2 regions of the Butyrivibrio sp. WCE2006 genome follow, and region 2 is predicted to be linked to the other one. Evidence: predicted binding sites of a transcription regulator. Region 2 holds the regulator's gene; the other holds the start of a gene.
What was found. The regulator Rex, encoded in region 2, represses fermentation and respiration genes when NADH is low (regulators of the CRP and FNR family bind a similar motif). The targets are predictions, from matches to a motif close to ATTGTTAANTANTTAACAAT.

Region 1: a site for Rex is predicted at 11,582-11,601, ahead of fucO (lactaldehyde reductase). Genes of this name have one in related genera too.

What each region holds. Positions count from the first base shown of each region.
Region 1 is NZ_JNKH01000019.1:41,764-54,620, reverse strand. Features, by position in the region: gene T501_RS12525 (extracellular solute-binding protein) at 1-7, shown strand, start outside; gene T501_RS12520 (carbohydrate ABC transporter permease) at 107-1,132, shown strand; gene T501_RS12515 (carbohydrate ABC transporter permease) at 1,134-1,967, shown strand; gene T501_RS12510 (glycoside hydrolase family 127 protein) at 1,976-3,961, shown strand; gene T501_RS12505 (patatin-like phospholipase family protein) at 4,153-5,016, shown strand; gene T501_RS12500 (hypothetical protein) at 5,304-5,768, shown strand; gene T501_RS12495 (pyruvate kinase) at 6,201-7,196, shown strand; gene T501_RS12490 (lysozyme inhibitor LprI family protein) at 7,269-9,149, shown strand; gene T501_RS12485 (endo-1,4-beta-xylanase) at 9,267-10,661, opposite strand; gene T501_RS12480 (TetR/AcrR family transcriptional regulator) at 10,920-11,477, shown strand; gene fucO (lactaldehyde reductase) at 11,633-12,781, shown strand.
Region 2 is NZ_JNKH01000012.1:49,338-62,194, forward strand. Features, by position in the region: gene T501_RS09805 (NADP-dependent isocitrate dehydrogenase) at 1-599, shown strand, start outside; gene T501_RS09810 (MBOAT family O-acyltransferase) at 720-2,174, shown strand; gene T501_RS09815 (hypothetical protein) at 2,289-3,371, shown strand; gene T501_RS09820 (glycoside hydrolase family 3 protein) at 3,497-5,692, shown strand; gene bglX (beta-glucosidase BglX) at 5,790-8,054, shown strand; gene T501_RS09830 (ABC-F family ATP-binding cassette domain-containing protein) at 8,216-10,213, shown strand; gene T501_RS09835 (hypothetical protein) at 10,304-10,639, opposite strand; gene T501_RS09840 (redox-sensing transcriptional repressor Rex) at 11,033-11,677, shown strand; gene T501_RS09845 (coiled-coil domain-containing protein) at 11,704-12,393, shown strand; gene T501_RS09850 (NAD(P)H-hydrate dehydratase) at 12,365-12,857, shown strand, end outside.

The DNA of each region.
Region 1 (12,857 bases), on a different contig from region 2:
TAAGTAATGCTACAGTAAGCGCCAAAAGCATTGGCTGCTTGCTATAAATAAAAAAATGCGGGAGGGCAACTGTTCTCCCGCAATATTTTTAGAAAGGAAGGGAAAAATGCTTGCTGAAAATAAGAAAATTAGCCTGTTTAAAGAATCCGGAAGCATTGTAAAAGAAATAAACAGTGGTGAACTTGTGGTTTTTCCTGAAAGAGAGAACACAGATAATCACCATATTATAAGAAGAAAACTGTCAAGTCAGGGGAAAATGGGATTTTTGTTTTCACTTCCGGCTTTTGTTTATATGATTGTTTTTGTGGGATATCCTACTGTCTCCAATTTCATACTTAGTCTTAAAAATGTGAATGTTTACAATTTTTCCAGGCCTGAAGCTCAGGAATTTATAGGAATCTCTAACTATATAGAACTTTTTACTGATGCGAATTCAGTTATGGGGACTGCTATAGGTAACACTCTGGTATTCACGGTATCATCGATTTTTTTCCAATTTATTATTGGATTTGTACTTGCTCTTTTATTCAGTAAGAAGTTTGTGGGATCGTCATTTTTCCGCGGTGCAACTATGATATCATGGCTTCTCCCGGTAACTGTAGCCGGACTATTATTCAAATTCATCTTTGCTACATCAGGAGGAATTGCCAATCAGTTACTGATGCAGCTTCATATCATAAATGCCCCTGTCGACTGGCTCTTAAATGGTAATACCGCAATGATTGCTATTGTGGTTGCCAACATCTGGATCGGTATTCCGTTCAATATGATGCTTCTGCTCACCGGTTTAACAACAGTTCCGGCGGATATTTATGAGAGTGCCAAAATAGATGGAGCAGGAAAACTTCAGACTTTGTTTATGATAACTATTCCGGTGATAAAGCCTGCTATAATGTCTGTTCTTACTCTTGGCTTTGTATACACATTTAAAGTATTTGACCTTGTCTGGGTTATGACCAAGGGCGGACCTATAAATGCAACTGAGCTAGTAAGTACCTATGCGTATAAATTATCCTTTGACCAGTTTGAATTCAGTAAAGGTGCGGCCTCTGCCAATATTCTTTTCCTGATACTCTTTATTGTCGGAATGTTTTATATAAAGCTTATTAATTCTGAAGAGGAGGTAATGTGATATGAGGGATAGTAAAAAAGAAACTACCTTAAGCTTCGGAGCAGGACTCCTGATATTTATTATCCTGATGTTTCCTCTCTATTGGATGGTTGTAACTGCACTAAAGACTCAGGTTGAGATATTCGAGGTACCGACACCGATCTGGCCAAGGAATCTTACATTTGAAGCATTTATAAGTCAGTTTTCAAGGTCAAGTGATACTATAAAGGGATTTAGGAACAGTTTTTTAATTGCATTTTCAGCAATGCTTATATCCACTGTATTATCCATCCCTGCTGCATATGGCCTTGCAAGATTCAGATTCAGATCAAAGAAGCTCCTTATATTATTTTTCCTGATGATGCAGATGTTACCATCAACACTTATTCTGACACCACTTTATATAATGTTTTCAAAAATGGGGCTTTTGAATAATTACCTTGCTCCGATAATAGCAGATGCTACCTTGGGAATTCCTTTTTCAATAATAATTCTGCGCACATACTTTTTGTCTATTCCCAAAGAGCTTGATGAAGCGGCTGCTATAGATGGTTGCAGTCCTGTTGCATCCTTTATAAAAATTATGCTTCCAATAGCAAAGCCGGGAGTTATAGTGGCAGCTGTATTTTCATTTGTATATGCCTGGGGCGATCTTATTTATGGAATTACCTTTATGACAGATCCCAATAAACGTCCGATAACTTCAAATATTTATAACTATGTACAGCAATATCAGACTTTATGGAATGCAACCATGGCATTTGGAATAGTTGCTATTTTCCCTATCGTTATTATTTTCATATTCATGCAGAAATATATTGTAAGCGGACTGACTAATGGTGCGGTTAAGGCATAGGAGGCAAAATGAAATACAAAGCAAATTCAACGATACCGCTTTCAGACATAAAGATAAATGATGGTTATTTTAACAAATACAGAGATCTTGTGGGGAAAGTGATCATACCTTATCAATGGGATGTTCTTAATGACAGACTTGAGGATGTTGAAACAAGCCACTGCATCGAGAATTTCAAAATTGCTGCCGGGCTATCAAACGGTTCTTTTCAGGGTGCAGTTTTTCAGGACACAGATCTGGCAAAATGGCTTGAGGCTGTGGGATTTTACCTGTCATCCTATGGAAGAGATGAAAAACTGGAGAAGCTGGCAGATGATGCTATTGATCTTATAGAAAAAGCACAGCAGCCTGATGGATATCTTGATACATATTTTATAATATGCGCTCCTGATAAGAAGTGGAAAGATCTTCAGGAGGGGCATGAATTATATACCGCAGGGCATATGATGGAAGCTGCTGTGGCATATTATGAGGCGACCGGAAAAGAAAAATTCCTGAATGTAGTAAGAAAGCTGGCAGATCTTCTGGTTAAGACCTTCGGAGATGAAGATGGAAAATGTAAGGGATATCCGGGTCATCCTGAGGTCGAAGTAGGTCTTATAAAATTGTATAGAATTACCGGAGAAAAGAAATATTTAGAGCTTGCCAGATTTTTTGTAAATGCAAGAGGCGTAGGCGAAAACTATTTTCTTGAAGAGGAAAAGAAAGCGGATTTTGAGCGAATATTCCCGGATTTCAATGACTATGATCCGGCATATTCTCAATCGCATAAACCTGTGAGGGAGCAGAAAACAGCGGAAGGACATGCTGTAAGGGCTGTTTATCTCTACAGTGCAATGGCTGATCTGGCGGCTGAATATGGGGATGATGAGCTTACTGAATGCTGCATAAATCTGTGGGATAACATAGTTCACAAAAGAATGTATATAACAGGAAGCATTGGTTCCTCAGGCTTTCTGGAGCGATTCACCACGGATTATGATTTACCCAATGACTGTAATTATTCGGAATCCTGTGCATCTATAGGTCTTGCAATGTTCGGAAAAAGGATGGCAGAGCTCACACATGATGCAACATATTTTGATGATGTAGAGAGAGCGCTTTATAATACTGTTTTATCTGGTATTGCAATGGATGGTAAGGGATTTTTCTATGTTAATCCATTGGAAGTATGGCCGGATGCATGTATGGAACATACATCCAGAGCCCATGTAAAAAGCGAGAGGCAAAAGTGGTTTGGAGTAGCATGCTGTCCGCCCAATATAGCAAGAACCCTTGCTTCCCTGGGGCAGTATATATTTTGCAGCAGAGAGGATGGAATAGATATCAATCTTTTTATCTCCTCTGAAACAAAGGCAACAATATGCGATAAGCCTGTGATCATACGCATAGACAGCAGGATTCCATGGGAAGGAGATGTGAAGATTCAGATAGAATCAATTGATGAGAATGACGAATTAGCAGGGGAAATATATATTCGCGTGCCATATTATGCTGAAAACTGTGTTGTAGGCATGAAGGCTGATAATATGGATATAGATGGAGCTGAATATGAGATAAGTCATGGATATATTCCGCTAACTTTAAAGGGAAAAAGCTATACTGTTACTATGAAATTTGATATGAAGGCATCATTTGTTCATGCAAATCCGTTGGTACGTGCTGATAGCGGTAAAGTCGCAATCATGAAAGGACCTCTTGTATACTGTCTGGAGGAACAGGATAATTTTGAGAATCTTGCTTCTGTATTTATCAAATCTGATGTGGAAATTGGCGAAGAATTCGATACAAGTACATTTGGAGGAAGTGCTAAACTATCCTTCGATGGCTTCAAATTGAGTGAAGAAGGATGGGATAGCAGAACTCTATATGGGAAAAGGAGTCCTCATTTCGATAAAGTAAAACTGACTGCAATTCCTTATGCTTACTGGGGGAATCGGCAGCATAATCGTGAAATGATCGTATGGATTAAGGAAATTAACCATATTGTTTAATGATGCAGTTAGTTTACGGCGGGTCTTATGAAGATAAGACTCGTTATTTTTTTGAGCAGAGCATTTACGTTTCGATGAGTATATGGATTTTGTGCACTTTCACATTTGTAATTTTGGCGGAGTTTCAATAAAATGGGAGATAATATTAAAACGATTAAAATGTTATTGCTTGCAAAAATAAGAGGGAAAGTATGGAAAAAGAAACTATTAAGAAAGGCCTTATAATGGAAGGCGGTGCTATGCGTGGAATGTTTACCGCCGGAGTCACTGATGTTTTCATGGAAAACGGCATCGAGTTTGATGGGGCAGCTGGAATATCAGCAGGTGCGATTTTTGGATGTAACTATAAATCTCATCAGATAGGCCGAACAATCAGATACAACAAAAAGTATGGCAGGGATTCCAGATATTGCAGCATAAGATCGCTAATTAAAACCGGGGATTTGTATGGTGTTGAGTTCTGTTATCATACTGTACCGGAAAAACTGGATATTTTTGATCGTGAAACTTTTGAAAACAGCCCAATGGAATTCCATGTGGGAGCGACGGATGTAGCAACCGGAAGAATCGCTTTTCACAATTGTCTTGATGGAAGAGCAAAAGACATAGAGTGGATGCGGGCTTCGGCATCCATGCCATTTGTATCAAGACCTGTGAAGATTGATGGGAGATTATATCTTGATGGTGGCATAACAGATCCTGTTCCTTTCAGACACATGGAGAAGCTCGGATATAACCGAAATGTAATTATATTGACACAGCCCAAAGGATATCAGAAGAAAAATCATCACAATTCTGCTTTGATAAAGATGCTTCTGAGAAAATACCCTAAAGTTGCTGAAGCTATGATTAGGCGCCCTAAGATTTACAATCATCAGATGGAAGAAATCATGGATAGGGAAAATAGTGGACAATGTCTTGTGATCCGTCCACCGGAACCGCTTGGAATCAGCCGTACAGAAAATGATCCATCAGAGCTTGAGTGGGTTTATCAGGTAGGCCGCATAGAAGGTAAAAAGCGGCTTCAGGAGGTTATCAATTTTTTAAAGGGGTAAGCCTGGAGAAAACAGGTAATGAAGAATCAGAATAGTTTGTTTATAACGTTTTTATACATGAGTCCAATAAGATTTAAAGCCCAAAATGCAAAAATGATTATTTTTTGATTGAGACTATTAATTTTATTTGGAATTTTCCGATATACATATAGCAATGGATTGCCGGACGTTGGTGGAATGATTCCGCCAGGGTCTGGCTTTTTGTTTGAGCAAGTCCTCTTGTGGAGGCTTAGCCAAGCCTTGCCTAGTGCAGCTGTTTGTTTAAGTATGGAGGTGTTTCGATGTATATGAACAAAATAAAGGAACTAACAGGTCAGGGACATATTTATACCCATAGTCTGAAGCCAAGTGAAAATATGCGATCCAAATCTACATTTCTTGAAATGTTTAACAATGCTGCACAGGAATATGTGAAGGACAACAGACCATGCGAGTATTTTGACCTGGCTGGCAAAGATGGAATAATTCAATACAATAGGGCAACATTTGTCTGCAATAAAGAAAATAATACATTAGAACTGGGGGACTGCTCTAATGAAAGTAACTGCATTCGTGTGAAGCTATCAAAGGGTGGAAGTCTTCTTGTGAACAGGGAAAATGTTGATGAACTTCTGATGAGCATTGGTATGTTTTCATCTAAAGATCAGGGGCTCATCATGCAGGCTGTAATGAAGGATAAGATGGCTCAGGCTGCAAAAGATAAGCTTGAGAAAGGTGATGAAGCAGAAAAACTGATGGAAATGGTAAAATAATCGGTTTTTCATAAATAGTATGGCAGAGAGTTTAAACTGATATATATGTTGGTAGATTAAATCAGTAATAAGCTGTAATGTCTAATAGGCAAATGGCAAGAAAAAGTCGTTCCGGAATGTGTGATAACCGGAACGACTTTTTGGATATATAGTTCATCGACAAATGATGAAAACGTAACAGGTTCAGGTTATGACTTAAAGAATTTCATTTCTTCGTTCAGCTTATTAGCAATTTCTTTAAGTCCGTTAGCGGATCCTGCAAGATAATTGCTATAATAAGAGGGACAGCTGCTACAAGGAGCATTACACCAATAAGTTTTGTTTATATATTCCCGTGGGCTTAGGATAATGGGGCTGTTTATGACATGATTTTTTGAAAATAAGATAAATTAAATAAATATAAAATATATTATATTTAAGAAGGCGAATGAAATGATTAATGTATTTGGTACATTGGGACCAGCCTGTAATAGCAGAATAATTTTAAAGGATATGTTTGCATACGGTATGACCGGAATCAGAATCAATCTGTCACATGTCATGTTGTCAGATTGCATTGAGAGCATAGATAGGATTCATGATGCTGCAAAAGATATCGGGATTGTTCCGCTTATTCTCATTGATATGCAGGGGCCAGAGCTAAGAATAGGGAGATTTGAAGGCGAGATCAGCTTAGAAGAGGATGATCTGATACAACTTGGTAAAGAGGGAATACCGCTAAGTGATAAAGTAATTGCCGGTATGCAGGAAAATGATGAGATTCTGTTAGATGATGGAAAGATAATGGGGATAGTAACTTCAATATCAGAGGGCTGCGCCGAAATGAAGGTGCAGCGCGGCGGCAGACTTACTCAAAGAAAGAGCATACTGATAAAAGGAAAGGACATTATTCTTCCGGCAATTACCGATGATGACATGGAGAATTTAAAAATTGCCAAAGGGCTTGGGGTAACCGGAATAATGCAGCCTTTTGTAAGAAGCAGGGCCGACCTTTTGCAGGTGAAGGATGCGCTTGAAACTTGTGGATGCAGTGACCTTAGGATTTATGGAAAGATAGAGAATAGACTGGGAATCCGGAATATTACAGATTTTATGGATTTATGTGATGAGATAATAATTGCCAGAGGTGATCTGGGTAACAGTATGCCTCTATGGGAGCTTCCTCGCGTACAAAAAGAGATTTCAAAGGTATGTAACGATAATAAAAAGCCTTTCATGGTAGTAACACAAATGCTTGCATCAATGGAAAAGAGTGCAGTCCCGACCAGGGCTGAAGTAAGTGATATTTATAATGCTGTTCTTGACGGAGCTGCATCTGTGATGGTAACGGGAGAGACTGCAATAGGGGAAAATCCTGTAGAAGTTATCAAATATCTGTATAATACTTCACAAGAAGCACTGCAATCAGTTAATTTAAGGAAGTATTAAGATTTGATGGACATTTGTTAGACAACGTATTTTATAATTTTTATAAGTTATGTTTATTAGGAGGGTAGATAGTTGAAAAAGTCAAAATTATTTCTTATGAATTTGGGGATTTGTATTCTCATAGCCGGGTGTACGCCACCTGCACAAAGTAGTTCAGAGAACCTGTTTGAGGCAAAGTCTGAGGAAAACGCTGCAAATTCAGCAGAGGAAACCACTTCAAAAGAAACTGCCAGTGATAGTACGGAAGAGGGAGTAAGCAACGAAAAGGGTGCTCTTAACGATGTGGTTTCAGGGAATGGAAAAATAAGCCTTAAATACTATACCGATAACGTTATGGGTAAATCAGATGATGCCTATATAGATGAGGTATTAGGACTTATTCCTGCCAATGAGGAATACACAATATCTGAATTGGTGGAGAAGTTAAATGAGATTGTACATGATGAGAATAATTATTTTTCTGAAGGAGATGTGACAGCTACTGAGTTTGCGTACCTTGATTGCGGTGCAGATAATGTACCTGAACTTGCCCTTAGATTTGTCGGACCATTTGTCGAACCTGAGAGTGAGGTTACTTTGATATTCAAGGAAATGGATGGAAAAGCTCAGCTCATATACGGGTTTGTTATATGGTCGCGAAGTTTTACCGAAATAAATAACAATGGAGTTATATCCGGTGATGGCAGCAATGGAGCTTCTAACCACTGTTCACATATGTCATACATTGATTCTGACGGAGTATGCAAATTTGGATATTACGAGGAGCAGGAGCTTGATTTTGACAGTTTTGCTGATTTTAAGAACCATGATGACTATGATATATCATCTCTTAACGGAACGATAGGCACGTATTCCTTAAGACTTGAGCAATCTCAGGATGTAAACACTGACTTTGATTATTATACTTACGAAGTATTTGATAAAGATTCTTATGAAAAGATGGATGTTCAGGATCTCTATACGGACAGTGAATATAAGAAAATCATGGATTGCTTCAAGGATTATAATATTGTTTCCATGGATGAATATGAGCAAGCAAAAGAAGACAAGCTCAAATCAATAGGGATTACTGATGATATAAAAAATGCGATGGGTCCCTCTTTTGAAAATATAGATTCGACTGATGCCGATACTAAATCAAAGGATACTGAGAATGAAGCACAGAAAAAAAATGAGCCAGCTCAAATTGTTGATGATGGAACAGTGCAAAGTGAAATTGCAATGACTGAAGCAAAGCATCAGGAATATGAGAATCTTGATTGGGGCGCAATGCCTCAGGTTGAGCTTAATATCACTACAGGTGAGATGTATGATCTATGGGATAAGGAGCTTAATTCTATATGGAACAACCTTATGGAGGAAGTAGCTCCTGAGAAGAAGGAAGAGCTTCTTTCAGATCAAAGAGCCTGGATAAATAGAAAAGAGGCGGCGGTTAAAGCGGCCGGAAAAGAAGCAGAAGGAGGAAGCCTTCAGCCTCAACTCGAAAACGGAATGGCCTGGTCATATACTAGAAAGCGAGTTTATTATCTGGCGTCTGTTCTTGCTAATGTAAGAGGTGAGGATTTTGTAATTCCTTCAGAAGTTGAAGAAAGCTATAAGGATGTAGATACAGAAGATAAAGCCGTTAAGGTATCTGATAATGAAGCTGAAAATACAGAGAATAAAATTTCAGAGGATCAGGCATATAATGCTGTAATAAACTACTGTAAATCAAATAATCCGAATTTTACAACTGAACCTAACAAGGAAGGATACACAGAGTACTGGGATGTTTCAACAAACGAAGAAGGAGAGATAGTTGTACTGTATCGCTCGTATACAGCAGCCCAGACCCGTTATTATGTCAATCCAACTACCGGGGATACATATGTCACAGAGTTAGTACCGGGAATAATTGATGAGGAGCAGATGACCGGAGAAAAGTTTAATGCCAGGGATTATCTTGCTGAATAACTGTTTGGATTTTTGTATTTAACGGGGAAAATAAGATTTTCCTAATAGATTCTAAAAGGATTGAAATTAAGTAAAAGAGAGGCTGTAAATCTGCAGCCTCTCTTTCTGTAACAGTATTCAATTATTTTTCATAAGATCTTCAATTTTGTGGAAAGCAGGTTTGGGAGAGTAGTCACTATAGAAGATTCGGGTATTTGTAGTGTCTCCCTCTCTGTAATGGTCAATAAGACCAAATAGTGTAACACTTGTGATATTGGCAGGTCCGCCATTTTCATCATCAAGTGATAAAAGAAGTGAGAACACATCACCGTATCTTTTACCCTGTTTCTCAAACTGTTCATCTGTTTCTTCATCGACCCCGATAGAAAGTTCAGTGATGTGAATTTCAAGTCCAAGTTCGGCAAACTTTCGTATAGCAGTTTCAATCATCTGATCAGAAGGATAATCAATTCCCCAATAGCCCTGCATTCCAATGCCATCAATAAGACCTTTTTCCTTAAGTGATTCACAAAGTGTATAAATGGCATTTGTTTTAACCGGCTGATAGGTATTGTAGTCATTGTAAAAGAGCTTAACGTCACTGTCGGCATATTTTCTGGCATAGGTAAAAGCTGCCTCCACATAATCAGGACCTATGGTATCATACCAGGGATTTGGATCCTCACCGCATTTGGTTCTGCACATGAAATCACTTTCAGGGTCATAGCTGTCAGGTTCAACAGCCTCGTTTACAACATCCCAGCAATAGATTACGCCCGGATATTCCTCCTGAACATGTGTTATGAGCTGCTTGATATAGCTCTCCATGCGCATGAGCATGGTATCCTTATCTACATATTCGCCATCATCTGTGTAACCTTCTCTGAAGAACCATCCAGGTGCCTGAGTGTGCCATACAAGCGTGTGGCCGCGCATCTTCATACCATTTTCTTTGCACCATTCAAGAGTAGGATCAATTGAACCAAAGAAAAGAGCAGGAGTTCCATCACCTGTTTTCAGGCTCTCAATGGATCCTTGCTGATCAAGTATGTAGCCGCTTTTCATAAGGTTCGTCATAGTGCAGCTATTAAAATGCTTTTTAGACAGTTCCATGTATTCCGGAAGATTAAGAGTCTGATTTTCCAGAGTACTTCCATTAATGCCGACTCCAAGCATGAAATTATCTGCATATAAATCCTTCAGTGAAGCCGCATTTAATGAATCTTCAATTGTTTCTTTCGGTTGTTCATCCGAGGACTCATCATTTTCAGACGAACCATTACTATCTGAAGCATCGTTGTCATCTGATGCATCAATAGCCTCTTCGATGTCATCTGCTACATCGTTGTTTGCCGCATCGCTTTCTGCTTCAGAACTACCCGGAACTCCGGTATTCTCTATAGTAGATGCTGATTGAGCCGATGCGGATGAGCTACTTTCAGCGCTTGCAGCATTTGTATTGCTGTTTCCGCAACCGGCTAAAAGCCCCATAGTTAAAGCCAGTGCTATCAATGTTTTCTTTCTCATGATCATGAAAATATACCTCCCCTTTATGATTTTCTCCATTCTGTTGATAGTATAGACGTTATATAAAGACCAATCTAATCATTATTTGTGATTCACATATATAATGTTGCTAAATCACAACAGGAATCATGGGAAATTACTCATGATATAAAGGTGACATCAGACTGCTAATATCGATATAATAGATATATCTGCCGCTAACTATAGAGCCTTGGGCGATATTACTGGTGGGTGGCAATTATAAAAAAGGACACGATAGTATAAATGAAAAAGTCAGATATTAAATATAAGCTGGCAGAAGCTATGAAAATATGCATGAAAACCACTACTGTGGAAAATATCACAGTTAAACAGATTGTGGAGGAATGTGGAGTTTCAAGACAGAGCTTTTACCGTAATTTCATAGATAAATACGATTTGATTAACTGGTATTTTGATCGCCTGCTGGAGCAATCCTTCAAGGAGATGGGAAGTGGAGAGACCATTCGTGAAGGGCTGATTAAAAAGTTTGAATATATCAAGCAGGAGAGACTGTTTTTCACAGCGGGTTTTAAAGGTGATGATCAGAATAATCTAAAAGAGCATGACTTCATAATGATATATGAATTTTATTGTGATCTGATCCGTAAAAAGACTGGCGAAAATCTTGATAAGCATACAAGAAAGCTTCTAGAAATGTATTGCCAGTCATCAATTTATATGACAGTTCAATGGCTCATGAAAGGTATGAAGGAAAAAGAAGAGGAACTGGCGGATTTAATGATAGATGCCATGCCGGGGACGTTACACACGTTGTTTAAGAGTATAGGATTAGTTGAATAGTCCGCTAAAACTGTGGCTTTGGGAAATTTTGATTAATGTTACACATGTATCTATTTGTAACTTATATTTGTAGTTGGCCTGATGATAGAATATTAAATATGGGGTGTGTTAACGAATTAACACATAAATGATTTAGCAAAAAGGAGTGAATAATAATGGCTAACAGAATTTCTCTTAATCCAACATCCTATCATGGTGCTGGTGCAATCCAGGAAGTAGTTAATGAGATCAATGCACATGGTTTCAAGAAGGCATTTGTAGCTTCTGACCCGGATCTCATCAAGTTTGGTGTTACAGGCAAGGTTACAGAATTACTTGATAAGGCTAATATTCCTTACGAGATTTATTCAGATATTAAACCCAATCCTACTATTGAAAATGTAACGAATGGTGTTGAGGCTTTCAAGAAGTCAGATGCTGATTGCATCGTAGCAATCGGTGGTGGATCTTCTATGGATACATCCAAGGCAATAGGTATCATCATAACCAATCCTGAGTTTGCTGATGTTCGTTCCCTTGAAGGTGTTGCAGATACAAAGAATCCCTGCGTGCCTATTATTGCGGTTCCTACTACAGCAGGTACAGCAGCTGAGGTTACTATCAATTATGTAATCACTGATGTTGAAAAGGAGAGAAAGTTCGTATGCGTTGATACACACGATATGCCTATAGTTGCAGTTGTTGATCCTGAGATGATGGCTTCAATGCCCAAGGGCCTTACTGCAGCAACTGGTATGGATGCGCTTACTCATGCAATTGAAGGTTATACAACTAAGGCTGCATGGGAGATGACAGATATGTTCCATCTCGAAGCTATCCGTCTTATTTCAAAGAATCTGCGTGATGCAGTAGAGAATAAGAAGGAAGGACGTGAGGGCATGGCTCTTGGTCAGTACATTGCCGGGATGGGATTCTCAAATGTAGGTCTTGGAATTGACCATGCTATGGCTCATACACTTTCAGCTCATTATGATACTCCTCACGGAGTTGCATGTGCTATGTTCCTTCCTATTTCCATGGAATTCAACCGTGAATACACAGGTGAGAGATTACGTGAAGTTGCAAGAGCTATGGGCGTAGAAGGTGTGGATAATATGTCACAGGAAGAATACCGTGATGCTGCTATAGCAGCAGTTAAGAAGCTTTCTGAGGATGTAGGTATTCCGAAGACTCTTGATAAGATCAAGGAAGAGGATTTGGATCAGCTTGCTACGGATGCTCTTAATGACGCATGCTATCCCGGAAATCCCCGTGAAGCTACAAAAGAACAGGTTATCGAAATGTTCAGAATGCTTATGGCATAATCGAAAATTATTTTGAAATTATTAAAGGTGTCAGGATTATAATATCCTGGCATCTTTTTTTGAACAAAGGTTTCAT
Region 2 (12,857 bases):
ATCTCTGGTTTGCTACAAAGGATACTATCAGCAAGACTTATGATGCAAGATTCAGAGAAATCTTCGATGAGACCTTTGAGAAGGAGTACAGACATAAGTTTGACGCTGCCGGAATAGAGTATTTCTATACACTTATTGATGATGCCGTAGCTCGTGTCATGAAGTCAAAGGGCGGATTTATCTGGGCTTGTAAGAACTATGACGGTGATGTAATGAGTGACATGGTATCTTCTGCATGCGGATCTCTTGCAATGATGACTTCAGTTCTTGTATCTCCTGATGGTATCTATGAGTACGAGGCTGCTCATGGAACAGTACAGCGTCACTATTATAAGTATCTTAAGGGAGAAGAGACATCCACAAACCCTGTAGCAACTATCTTTGCCTGGACTGGTGCTATGAGAAAGCGCGGAGAGCTTGATAATATTCAGGGACTCATCGACTGGGCAGATAAGATGGAAAAGGCAACTCTTTCAACAATTGAGAGCGGCAAGATGACAGGGGACCTTGTTCTTATAACAAGCAATCCCAATGCTAAAAAGCTTAACTCTGAGCAGTTTATAAAGGCTATCAGAGAGACATATGAAGGATTAAAATAAAATAATATATTTTAGACAGCCCACACCTTTATTAGTATCATTGCTAAATAATGGTGTGGGTTTTCTTTTTTTCCGGTTTTCCTGTATCATAGAAAAGCTAAAACTGTTTTTGGAGGGAACATGGTTTTTCAGTTAACAACTTTTTGCTTTCTGTTTATCACATTTATTCTATTTCATATTTCTCCGGGTGCTATAAGGAAATTCGAACTGCTGGCTTTTAGCGTGTTCTTTATTATCTGGCAGGGGAAAAGTATCGGTATAATAACAATCTGCGCAATCACGGCTTTTACGTATCTGTGTGGTCTTATGATTTCATTTTTAAAGAAAAAGGAAATGACAAGGATTTCGAATGTTGTTTCAGCTATCGGAATCATAGCACTGGCAATGGTTTTATTCGGATGGAAATATCTGGCAGCTGCTGCAAATCTTCCGGGGGTGTATATTCCTGACAACCTGCTAAAGGTTGCAATGCCGATTGGACTTTCATTCTACATTTTTCAGGCCATAAGCTATCTTGCAGATGTTACGACTAAGAAGATTGAGGCTAAGAAGAACCTCATAAATTTTGCACTTTACATGATGTGGTTTCCAAAGTGGATGAGCGGACCTATTGAAAGGGCTGAGGATTTTATTATAAAAATCGAGAACAGTAAAAACACAAAGCTGTTTGATTTTGACAGAGCCATTAGAGTCTTGTCCTATATTTTGTGGGGATTATTCATGAAAATGGTTATTGCAGACAGGATAGGGATTCCTGTCGATATCACCTTTGATAATCCTTTGGAATTTGGACCCGTTACACTTTTACTTTGCACATTCTTATACACGATTCAGATATACTGTGATTTCGCGGGATATACAAATCTGATGATCGGAATATCCATGATGTTTGGAATAGAGCTTATTCAGAATTTCAGGACACCCTATTTTGCTGAAAATATCGTTCAGTTCTGGAGGAGATGGCATCTTTCCCTCAGTAACTTTTTAAAGGATTATATCTATATTCCTCTTGGAGGGAACAGAAAAGGAAGTCTTAGAAAAGCTTTTAATATACTTGTCGTTTTCCTTGTGTGCGGAATGTGGCACGGGGCAGGATTAACATTCATAATATGGGGTGTTTTCCATGGAATTATGAATGTAGTTACCAATATTCTTGATAGAGGAAAATTGAGATTTCTTGTAAGAGGGATTACAGGATGGGGGATAAGTTTTCTTGCAGTTTCCTTTGCGTGGATTTTCTTCAGGGCAAATAGTCTGTCGAATGCATTTGATTATATAAAAGCTATGTTTATCCGGGATGGAAAAGGGCTTAGTGCAGGACTTGCAGTAGAAGAAGGCCTGATGCTGGGGTTGTCTTCCATTGAATGGTTTGTGGCAGCTGTATCAATAATGCTGCTTAGTGTGTTTGATTTTTGGGCCTATAGGAGTAATGAGATTCCGCCTGAACTTATGAGTAAGCGGTGGGGTGATATTTCAAGAGGCATCGCATTTGCTTTATTTGCGCTTATAATTCTTATCTTTGGCAGATACGGCGCAGGTGAGGAGATCAGAAGTTTTGTTTATGCCCAGTTCTAAAGCTTATCTATATGAAAAATAGATGAATTTTCGAGGAATATAGTATTTATTGTTGAATATAATCGAATATTGGATCTGTGAGAAATTCAATATTCGATACGAAGGAGATTGTAAATGAAGCGATTAATCGCGTGCCTGTTAAGCGTGATAATTTTTGTTTCATGCTTTAATATAGCTGATAATATTCTGCGCACAAAAACAGAGGCGGGAGTGACACAGATGCGTGCTCTCTATGACCAGCCCAAAAACACGATAGATGTGGTTTTTCTTGGTTCAAGTCATGTACACTGCGGAATAAATACCGCAAAGCTTTTTGAGGATTACGGAATTGCAGGATACGACCTTTCCTCTGCAGAGCAGTCCCTGTGGGTTTCGTATCATTATCTCAAGGAAATATGTAAATACCAGAAGCCCAAGGTTGTAGTTCTTGATTTTTTCAGCGCTGCGGCATTTATGGAGGATTATAAATATCATTATGAATTCCTTAGTGACAGTCTGTACGGGATGAGGCTTTCAGCTAATAAACTGCAGCTGATGGCTGCTGCCTTTGATAATAAGAAGGAGCTGTGGAATATGTATTTTCCTTCTTTCTTTGGCTATCACGACAGGTACAATAATCTTGATAAAAAGGATTTTGATGAGGCCTTTGGAAAGGACTTAAGTTCATATAAAGGCTTTGTTCCGCATTTTCATAATGTGGAGATGACAGATCCTGTGATTGAAACTGATGAGTGCAAACCGCCTTTACAAAAATCAGAAAAGTATCTTGATAAAATAATCGAGTATACAAAGCAGAATGATATGAAGCTTTATATCACTATGGTGCCTTATGTCCTAAACCAGGAGCAGCAACAGGGTATGAAGCAGGAGGAGACAGCACGCTATAACTGGCTTGAAAAGTATGTTGATGAGCTCAACCAAAATGGCGATGATCATGTTTGTTTTGACTATGTATTCAAGCATCCTGATGATATAGGAATTGACTACACAAGCGGAAGAGATATTTCTGATGGCAATTCACATCTAAATTACAATGGAAGTAACAGATATTCCGCCTATCTTGGGAACACTCTGAGGAATCTTTACGGGTCAGAGCTTCTGCCTGATCACAGAGGGGATTCTGCTTATGATTCATATTTAAGCCATATAAAGAATATTGAGGAACAGGTAAGAAATGCCGAATTTGAAGTCAGGTGAGCATTTGCTTAATTGATTTGGAATATAAAAATACATCTGCTATTTTCAGAATACTCTTTTTCATTTGTACTATGTGTGTGGTATTATTAATACATTGGGTACAACATTAAGGAGGCAAAAAGGGTATGGCAGATTTTAAAATCGTCAAAAATGTTGAAGGACCGTCTTTAGGAACATGTAGTGCTCCGATAATCGAAAAAGACGGTCTTTTTTTTAAGGATTTAGAACGGACAGGTGAACTTGTTCCCTATGAGGACTGGAGACTTTCTCCGGAGGAAAGGGCAAAGGACCTTGCAGGAAGACTTAGCGTGGAAGAGATAGCAGGTCTTATGATGTATAGTGCTCACCAGCTTGTGCCTGCAATTTCAGGGGGCTGGTACGGAGCTACTTACAGAGGAGGCAAGACTTTTGATGAAAGCGGCGCTGATGAGTGGGAACTCACTGACCAGCAGAAGAAATTCCTGACAGAGGATCATGTGAGATACGTACTTGCCATGGTGCTTAAAAACGGTGAGGTAGCTGCTAAATGGAATAATGAGATGCAGGCACTCTGTGAGGAGATGCCCCATGGAATTCCTGTTAATACAAGTACTGATCCAAGGCACGGAGCAGGCAGTGCATCTGCCGAGTTTAGAACAGAAGCGAAGGATACCAGCAAATGGCCTTTGGGACTTGGTCTTGCAGCAACCTTTGATCCTGATCTTGTTAAGAAGTTTGCTAAAACTGCTGCAAAGGAATACAGAGCACTTGGCATAACAACTGAACTTGGTCCTCAGATTGACCTTGGAACAGAACCCAGATGGATGAGAGTTTCAGATACATATGGGCAGAGCAGTAAGCTTGTTACTGAATATGCAAAGGCTTATTGTGAAGGTCTTCAGAATGGTGATGGAGACAGCTGGGGAAATGGAAGCGTTGCTGCTATGGTAAAGCACTGGCCGGGCGGCGGTCCTTGTGAATCAGGAAGAGATGCTCATTATGCTTTTGGAAAATATGCAGTATATCCGGGCAAGAATTTTGAGGAGCATTTAAAGCCGTTTATTGAAGGTGCATTCAAACTTGAAGGTACAGGTAAGGCTTCAGCCGTTATGCCATATTACACAGTCAGCTTTGGCATCGACCCTTCAGGCAAAAATGTAGGTAACAGCTACAGCAAATACATAATAGGTGACCTTCTCAGAGATAAGTACGGATTTGACGGTGTTGTATGTACCGATTGGGGAATTACAGGGGATCCTTCGGATAAGCTTGATTCCTTTGGCTCAAGATGCTACGGAACAGAGGATTTATCTGAGGCTGAGAGACATCTTTGCATCATTGAAAACGGTGTGGATCAGTTTGGCGGTAACAATTATATAAAGCCTATTCTTGAAGCATATCGCATTGGATGTGAAAGACACGGCGAAGAAAAAATGAGAAAGCGTTTCGAGGAAAGTGCAAGAAGACTTCTGCTTAACAGCTTCCGCTGCGGACTTTTTGAGAATCCGTATCTTGATCCGAATGAGAGTAAAAATATTCTTGGCTGTGATGAATATGTAGAGAGCGGCTTTAATGCTCAGCTTAAGAGTATTGTCATGGTTAAAAACAATGGTGTTCTTCCCATAAAGGGAAAGAAAAAGGTTTATATTCCCGGAAGAACAATTGAAGCTCATAAGGGATTTTTGAGAAACATGGTGGATGCTGTTTCACTCCCGGGAGCAAATCAAAAGGATGTTGAGAAATTTTTTGAATTCACCGAAAATCCCGAGGGAGCAGATTTTGCAATATGCTTTATAGAAAGTCCTATAAGTGACGGATATACGGAGGAGACCGGATACAGACCGGTAACTCTTCAATACAGAAGCTATACTGCAGATAATGCCAGAGAGGTCAGCATTGCAGGCGGCGATTTTAGAGAGGAATCCGATAACAGATCTTATAAAGGAAAATCCAATAAAGCAGCAAATGAGCATGACCTTGATATAGTTATTAAGACCAAAGAGCAGATGAAGGATAAGCCTGTTATAGTGTCAATTCGCATGAATAATCCAAGTATTGTTGCGGAATTCGAGCCCTATGCGGATGCAATACTTGTTAATTTCGGTGTTGAGACAAAGGCTGTTCTTTCAATTGTAAATGGTGATTCTGAACCATCTGCAATGCTTCCTGTCCAGCTTCCAAAGGATATGGACACAATAGAGAAGCATTGTGAAGACGTTCCTTTTGATTATGAGCCATATAAAGACTCTGAGGGCAATTCCTATGACTTTGGCTTTGGACTCAACTGGAGCGGCGTTATCAGGGATGAGAGATGGGACAGATATGTCAAAGACAGGAAATAATGAGAAACAGACTTATAAAGTAAATAGCAAAAAACAGTAGCTGTTTATATATAAAAAATCTTTATATGAAGTATTTTAAAGTTATGAGGAGTTAAATATGACACGAGAAAACTTAGAAGCATTACTTAAAGACATGTCACTTGAAGAAAAAATCATGCAGTTGGTGCAGGTTCCGGGCTGGACCTTTGAAAAGAATGCAGCTGTAACAGGTATAGCTGATAATCCGGCTACAGAGAAGGCAACCAGACTTGCAGGCAGTACTCTTGGTGTTTATGGAGCAGATAAGGTAAAGGCAATACAGGATGAATATATAAAAAATCATCCGCATCATATTCCTATGCTGTTTATGCTTGATGTAATTCACGGACATGACACTGTTTTTCCCTGCCCGCTTGCTCAGGGTGCAACCTTTGAACCCGAGGTTTCAAGAAAGGGAGCAGAGGTACAGGCAAAAGAAGCAGCAGCTGACGGAATACATGTAACCTTTTCACCCATGGTTGATCTTGTAAGAGATGCAAGATGGGGCAGAGTTGTCGAATCAACCGGTGAAGATGCTTATCTTAATGGAGAAATGGCTTCTGCTATGGTAAAGGGCTATCAGGGAGATTCTATTGCTGATAAGGACCATGTAGCAGCCTGTGTAAAGCATTTTGCAGCCTATGGTGCAGCTGAAGCAGGACGTGACTACAATAACTGCGAATTATCAGAGTATGCATTAAGAGATCAGTATCTCAAAGGATACAACAAGGCTATTGATGCCGGTGCAAGACTGGTGATGACATCCTTTAATACATTAAATGGAATTCCTTCATCAGGAAATAAGTGGCTTATGCGCGATATTTTACGCAAGGAGATGGGCTTTGACGGTGTTCTTATTTCTGACTGGGGCGCTATCAGTGAGATGACTTCATGGGGTATCGCAGAGGATCTGAAAGAGGCTGCAAAGCTCGCCATGGAGGCAGGCGTGGACATCGATATGTGTACCGAAAGTTATGGCGCTAATCTTGAAGAGCTGATAGCAAAGGGTGATATTGATGTGAAGCTTTTGGATGAAGCTGTTCTCAGAGTTCTTGATCTTAAAAATGATCTTGGACTTTTTGAAGATCCATATCACGGTGCATCAAAGGAAAAGCATGATGAGATCGCATATTCTGCAGAAAGCAGAGAGATTGCAAGGGATGCTGTAAGAAAATCCCTGGTACTTCTTGAGAACAGGGAGGAAGCACTTCCTATTAAGGAAAAGAAGGTAGCTCTTATAGGTCCTTATGCAGTTGAGAAGAATTTGCAGAGCTCCTGGGCTTTGGCAACTGACCCTGAGAAAAATGTAACCCTCATGGAGGCTGCAGGAGAAGATGAAAATGTAAGACTTTATCTTGGATTGAATCAGGATAAGGACATTGCAGATGGTCAAAAGACTGTAGTAAGGGTTGCAAAAGGAAGTACCCTTTTGGATAACGATACTGTTTTGGGTGTAAATACCTATCATAATGATAATTTTGAGGAAGAGAACGAGAGACTTTACAATGAAGCCATGGAGGTTGCACAGTGGGCTGATACTGTTATTCTTTGCCTGGGTGAAGATTTCGGACAGTCAGGTGAATCCACAAGCCGCGCAGAAATACTGCTTCCTGACATCCAGATGGAGCTTTTCTATGGAATCAGAAAAAATGCGAAGAAGCTGGTAACTCTGGTATTTACAGGAAGACCTCTTGATCTTGAGCATATTCCGGATTTATCTGATGCTACCATGATCTGCTGGAGACCGGGCACAGAAGGCGGACACGGAATATGGGATGTACTTTCAGGAAAGTTTTCACCTTCAGGCAAGCTTCCTATGAGCTTCCCCTGGAGCGTTGGACAGGAGCCTATATACTACAACTCATTTGTTACAGGAAGACCCAAGCCTGAAGAGGGACCTTCAAACTTTACAACCAGATATCTTGATTGCCCCAATGAGGCAAGATATCCCTTTGGATATGGACTTACATACGCAGAGTTTGAAATATCAGACGTAGAGCTTGATAAGACCACACTTAAGAAGAACTCAGGGGTAAATGAAAAGGATAAGATCATCGCATCAGTAAGGATTGCCAATACAGGTCTTGTGCCTGCAACTCAGACTATGCAGCTGTACATAAGAGATCTTGCCGGAAGCAGAGTTCGTCCTGTCATGGAACTCAAGGGATTCAAGAAAGTAAGACTTCTTCCCGGTGAGGAAAAACAGGTTTGCTTTGAAATCTGTGAGGAAATGCTCAGATTCTGGACCATTGAGAATAAGACAGACAGTGAATGCGGCAAATTTAAAGTATATATTGGAGTGGATTCAGCGACTGAAAACGAAGCAGAATTTGTTCTTGAATAACAGAGGAAAAAAATCCTTTAATTTGGAATGGATTTTGATTTTGTTTTGGTGATGAGCACTGAAATATTGTTTAATATTTGCTCAATATATTTATTCGTGATAATCTAATGTGTGCCCGATGATTGTATGCGGGCACACTTTTATATTAATGGAGCATTGTAATGATTTTAAATTGTCATGATCTTTCAAAGTCATTTGACGGAAAAGATGTATTAAAAGGTGTTTCTTTTCATATTGAAGATAATGAGAAGGCTGCTATTGTCGGAATCAATGGTGCCGGGAAGACCACACTTATAAGAATGCTTATTGGAGAACTGACGCCGGACACCGGAACGGTTACTCTTTCCAAGGATACAACTGTTGGATACCTTGCGCAGAGTCAGAATATCGATAGTGCGCACAGTATATATGAAGAGCTGCGCGAAATGAAACGGGATGTTATAGATCTTGAAAAAGAGATTCGCAAGGCTGAACAGCAGATGGATGTCCTGAGGGGAGATGATCTTGACAGGTTGATGGAGCGCTATGCTCAGATGAGCCATGATTTTCAGCTGAAAAATGGTTATGCCTGGGAGAGCGAGGTTATCGGAGTAGCAAAGGGCCTGGGCTTCACGGAAGAAGAGTTTGATAAGAGAATTTCCACACTTTCAGGCGGGCAGAAGACCAGAGTAGCACTTGGTAAGCTCTTGCTGAAAAGTCCTGATCTGATCATTCTTGATGAGCCCACAAACCATCTTGACATGAATTCAATAAAATGGCTTGAAGGCTATTTAATGAATTATAAGGGAGCCGTTCTTATAGTTTCCCATGACAGATATTTCCTTGACAGGATTGCTCAGAAAGTGATTGAGATAGATCAAACCAGCGCAGAGGTTTATCTTGGGAATTATACTGATTATGCCAAAAAGCGTGAACAGATAAGGGCTGCGAAGCTGAAGGCTTATTTGAACCAGCAGGCTGAGATCAAGCATCAGGAAGAGGTTATTGATAAGCTCAAACAGTTTAACAGGGAAAAGAGCATTAAGAGAGCGGAGAGCCGCGAGAAAATGCTCGATAAGATAGAGCGCCTTGAAAAGCCTTCTGAAATCAGGGACGATATGAGAATTACTCTGACACCTTCATGTGTCAGCGGCAATGATGTTATGCATGTTGATTCCATAGCCAAAGCGTTTGGTAATGAGAAGCTTTTTGAGAATATCAGCTTCGATATCAAACGTGGTGAGAAGGTTGCCATAATAGGAGATAACGGAACTGGTAAGACCACCATGCTTAAAATAATAAACGGCATGGAATCTCTTGATGCCGGTGAGATCATCCTTGGTGTTAAGGTTCACATAGGTTATTACGATCAGGAACATCAGGTATTGCATGATGAGAAGACTCTGTTTGAAGAGTTGTCAGACGCATATCCAAACATGAATAATACTGAGATCAGAAATACTCTGGCAGCATTTCTGTTTACAGGTGATGATGTATTTAAGAGAATCGGTGATCTCTCAGGTGGTGAGAAGGGAAGAGTTTCACTTGCAAAGCTTATGCTTTCCGATGCCAATTTCCTTATCCTGGATGAGCCTACAAACCACCTTGATATCACAAGTAAAGAGATACTTGAGGATGCCATCAGCGGTTATGAGGGAACTGTACTTTATGTAAGTCATGACCGTTATTTTATAAATAAAACTGCCACCAGAATTCTTGATCTTACTCACGGCAAAATGATCAATTATATAGGTAATTACGATTATTATTTGGCTCACTGTGATGAGCAGACAGAGAGAGTTCTTTCAGAAAACCGTGATACTGTTGTGGCAAAGAAAGGCATTGGAATGGATTCCTCGGCAGCTGCAGCAGGCACATCCTTTGGAAAACTCGCCGGAAGTTCCGCCTCCCAGAGCCAGGCAGATAACAGCAAGGGAGCGGCTGACTGGAAGGCACAAAAGGAAGAAGCTGCAAAGAAACGTAAGCTTGAAGCTGCCTTAAAAAAATGCGAAGAAGAAATAGCAAAGCTTGAAGAGAGAAACGAAAAGATAAATGAAGAGCTTTTGGATACGGCTGTAGCAACAGACCTTGCAAAAGTCCGTAAGCTTTCTGATGAGCTTTCAGCCCATGAGGAAAGGCTCAATACGCTTTATGATGAGTGGGCCAAGCTCAGCGAATAAAAATAATTGAAAATACCCCGTGCAGTGTGCACGGGGTATTACTCTTCTGATGTATTACTTATATAAGCTAAATTATTAAATTAGTAATTTTCAAGCAAAAGCATCAAATGAGCTACCGGCTTGAGCATAGGCATAACCTGCCATGTCACGTCCATAGCCAACAGTAGTGTTGCCAAATTTTGAAGCTATCTGGTTAAATTGTTTATTAACCTTCATTGCTTCTTCTTTTCCGTCGGAGCTTGCAATTTCACCAACCTTTACTTCCTGGGCATTTGGATAGACCACAGGAGGCACGGTGGCGATATCGCCCACAGCCTTATGTTTGTCGTAGACATCTGAAACAGGTGCCTTATTTGAGATGGCCATATTCATAGGCTGTGCCTGGTATACATTGTATCCGCCTAATCCGCCAATTGACATTCCCATTCCTATTACCTCTGTTAATTTGCTTTACACAAGGAACTTTAAAAAACGCCATAAGAAGCTAGGTTCATTATAGCGTTTAATTCGAAAGAATCTATAAAATCCTTATTAAAGAAAAGCGAAATGTGGCGTTTTATGAAAGTTAGTTTTACCAGTATACATCTGAGATGAAAGTTATTTTCAATCATCTAAAATAAAAATTAAATCTTATTGCGTATGCAATTTCTTACATTGACTAAATTTTAACAGATAGTATAATTATAATATCCGAATTTTCAGAGCTATATATATATATGATGCAATGGTTAAGATACTTATCATGCAAGAATTAATCTGATTTTCCATGCAATCATTATGAAATTACAAACAATTCGGAGAACAGAATATGGAGGAATCATGGCGAGAAAAGAAATTTCTCAGGCTGTTATAAGCAGACTCCCAAGGTATTTCAGATATCTTGGAGAACTTAAGGATCAGGGAATTACACGTATTTCATCCCAGGAATTAAGCGATATCATGAAGGTGACAGCTTCGCAGATCAGACAGGATTTTAATAACTTTGGGGGCTTTGGCCAGCAGGGTTATGGATATAATGTGGAATATCTCTATGTGGAGATTGGTAAGATTTTAGGACTTGGAAGAGAACATACGTTGATTATCATTGGTGCCGGACATTTAGGTCAGGCACTTTCAGGCTACAACAATTTTTTCAACAGAGGATTTATTTTTAAAGGTGCGTTTGATCTTAATCCCGAGCTTCATGGGAAGAAGATACGTGACATCGAGATCCGCCCTGTTGAGGAGATTGAGGACTTTGTAAGAACGAACAAGATTGAGATTGCAGTGCTGACTATTCCTAAGGATCAGGCTGTGCCGATGGCTGACAAGCTTGTTAAGTGCGGAATAAAAGCTATATGGAATTTTGCTCATGTTGACTTAGAGCTTCCGCCTTATGTTCAGGTGGAAAATGTTCATTTGTCGGATTCACTTATGAAGTTGTCCTATAGTATAGACAGATATGAGAATTCCCACAAACGGTAAGTGTTGTTAAAACGTGAGGACATGCTATGTCAAAAGACGACAAAAACTATTCTGATGCCCTCGTTGGGAAGGATGTTCCTATTCTTTTCGAGGATGAAAAATGGCAACAGCTTTTTGCATTAAGCCCGAAAACCGCTAAGATAAAGGGTATTGAAGCTGAGCTTATTAAGCTTGTGGCTAAACAGGAAAAGACCAGAGAAAAAATTAAGGATGTAAAGCGCCTTAAGAAAAAACTTTTAGGTGAAATTGTCGTTTTGAGGGATGATGCCGATAAAAATCCCAAACAGCTAAAAAAGATTGAGGCTGAGATTGATGACCATAAGCGTCTTATCAATGAATGTAATGAAAAAATTGAGGAGTGCGAGGATGAGATGCTTGGGCTTCCCAGGGAAATCTATCAGAAAAACTATGACCTTATGGTAGAGACCATGGATCTTTTTTATAAGAGGATCCATGACAACACAATCGAGATTACTGCCATCGATGATTGGATCTCTCAAGTCAGGGTTCAACTTAAAAAGAATGTTATTAGAATGCAGGAAAAGGAAATCGAGAATTTCAGTGTTTATTCGTACATGCACAATATCTTCGGACCGGAGGTTATAGACCTCTTTGATCTGAAATATGATCCTGAGAGACGGCATCCTATGCTTAAGCCGGGAATGAAGGAACGTGATGGGATAATATATGACGATGATAAATTTACCGATAATTGATCGAAATTCAAAATATGTTGTAAGTGCCGCCGAAATGAAAAGATGTGACAATGCTACGATTGAACACTTTGGTATTCCGCAGGATGTTCTGATGGAGAGGGCGGCACTTTCTATATGCAAATATGTAAAACGCGCACTCCCACAAGGCGGAAGAGTGTTGATTTTTGCAGGCAGTGGGAATAACGGTGGGGACGGCATTGCTGCTGCCAGGATTTTGCAGCAGGATAACATTCCGGTAAAGATCATTCTGGTAAATCATAAGCTCAATGAGAAAAGTTCCAAAAGGACAAAAGCCTGCGAACAGCAACTAAAAATAGCCCTGACCTATGGTGTGGATGTCTCCGATTTTGATATAGCAGGGATTAATTCTGAGATCAAGAATAGTGCTGTTATAGTTGACGCCATGCTCGGAATCGGATGTTCAAGGGATTTAGAAGGAGATTACAGATCTGCTGTATGTGAGA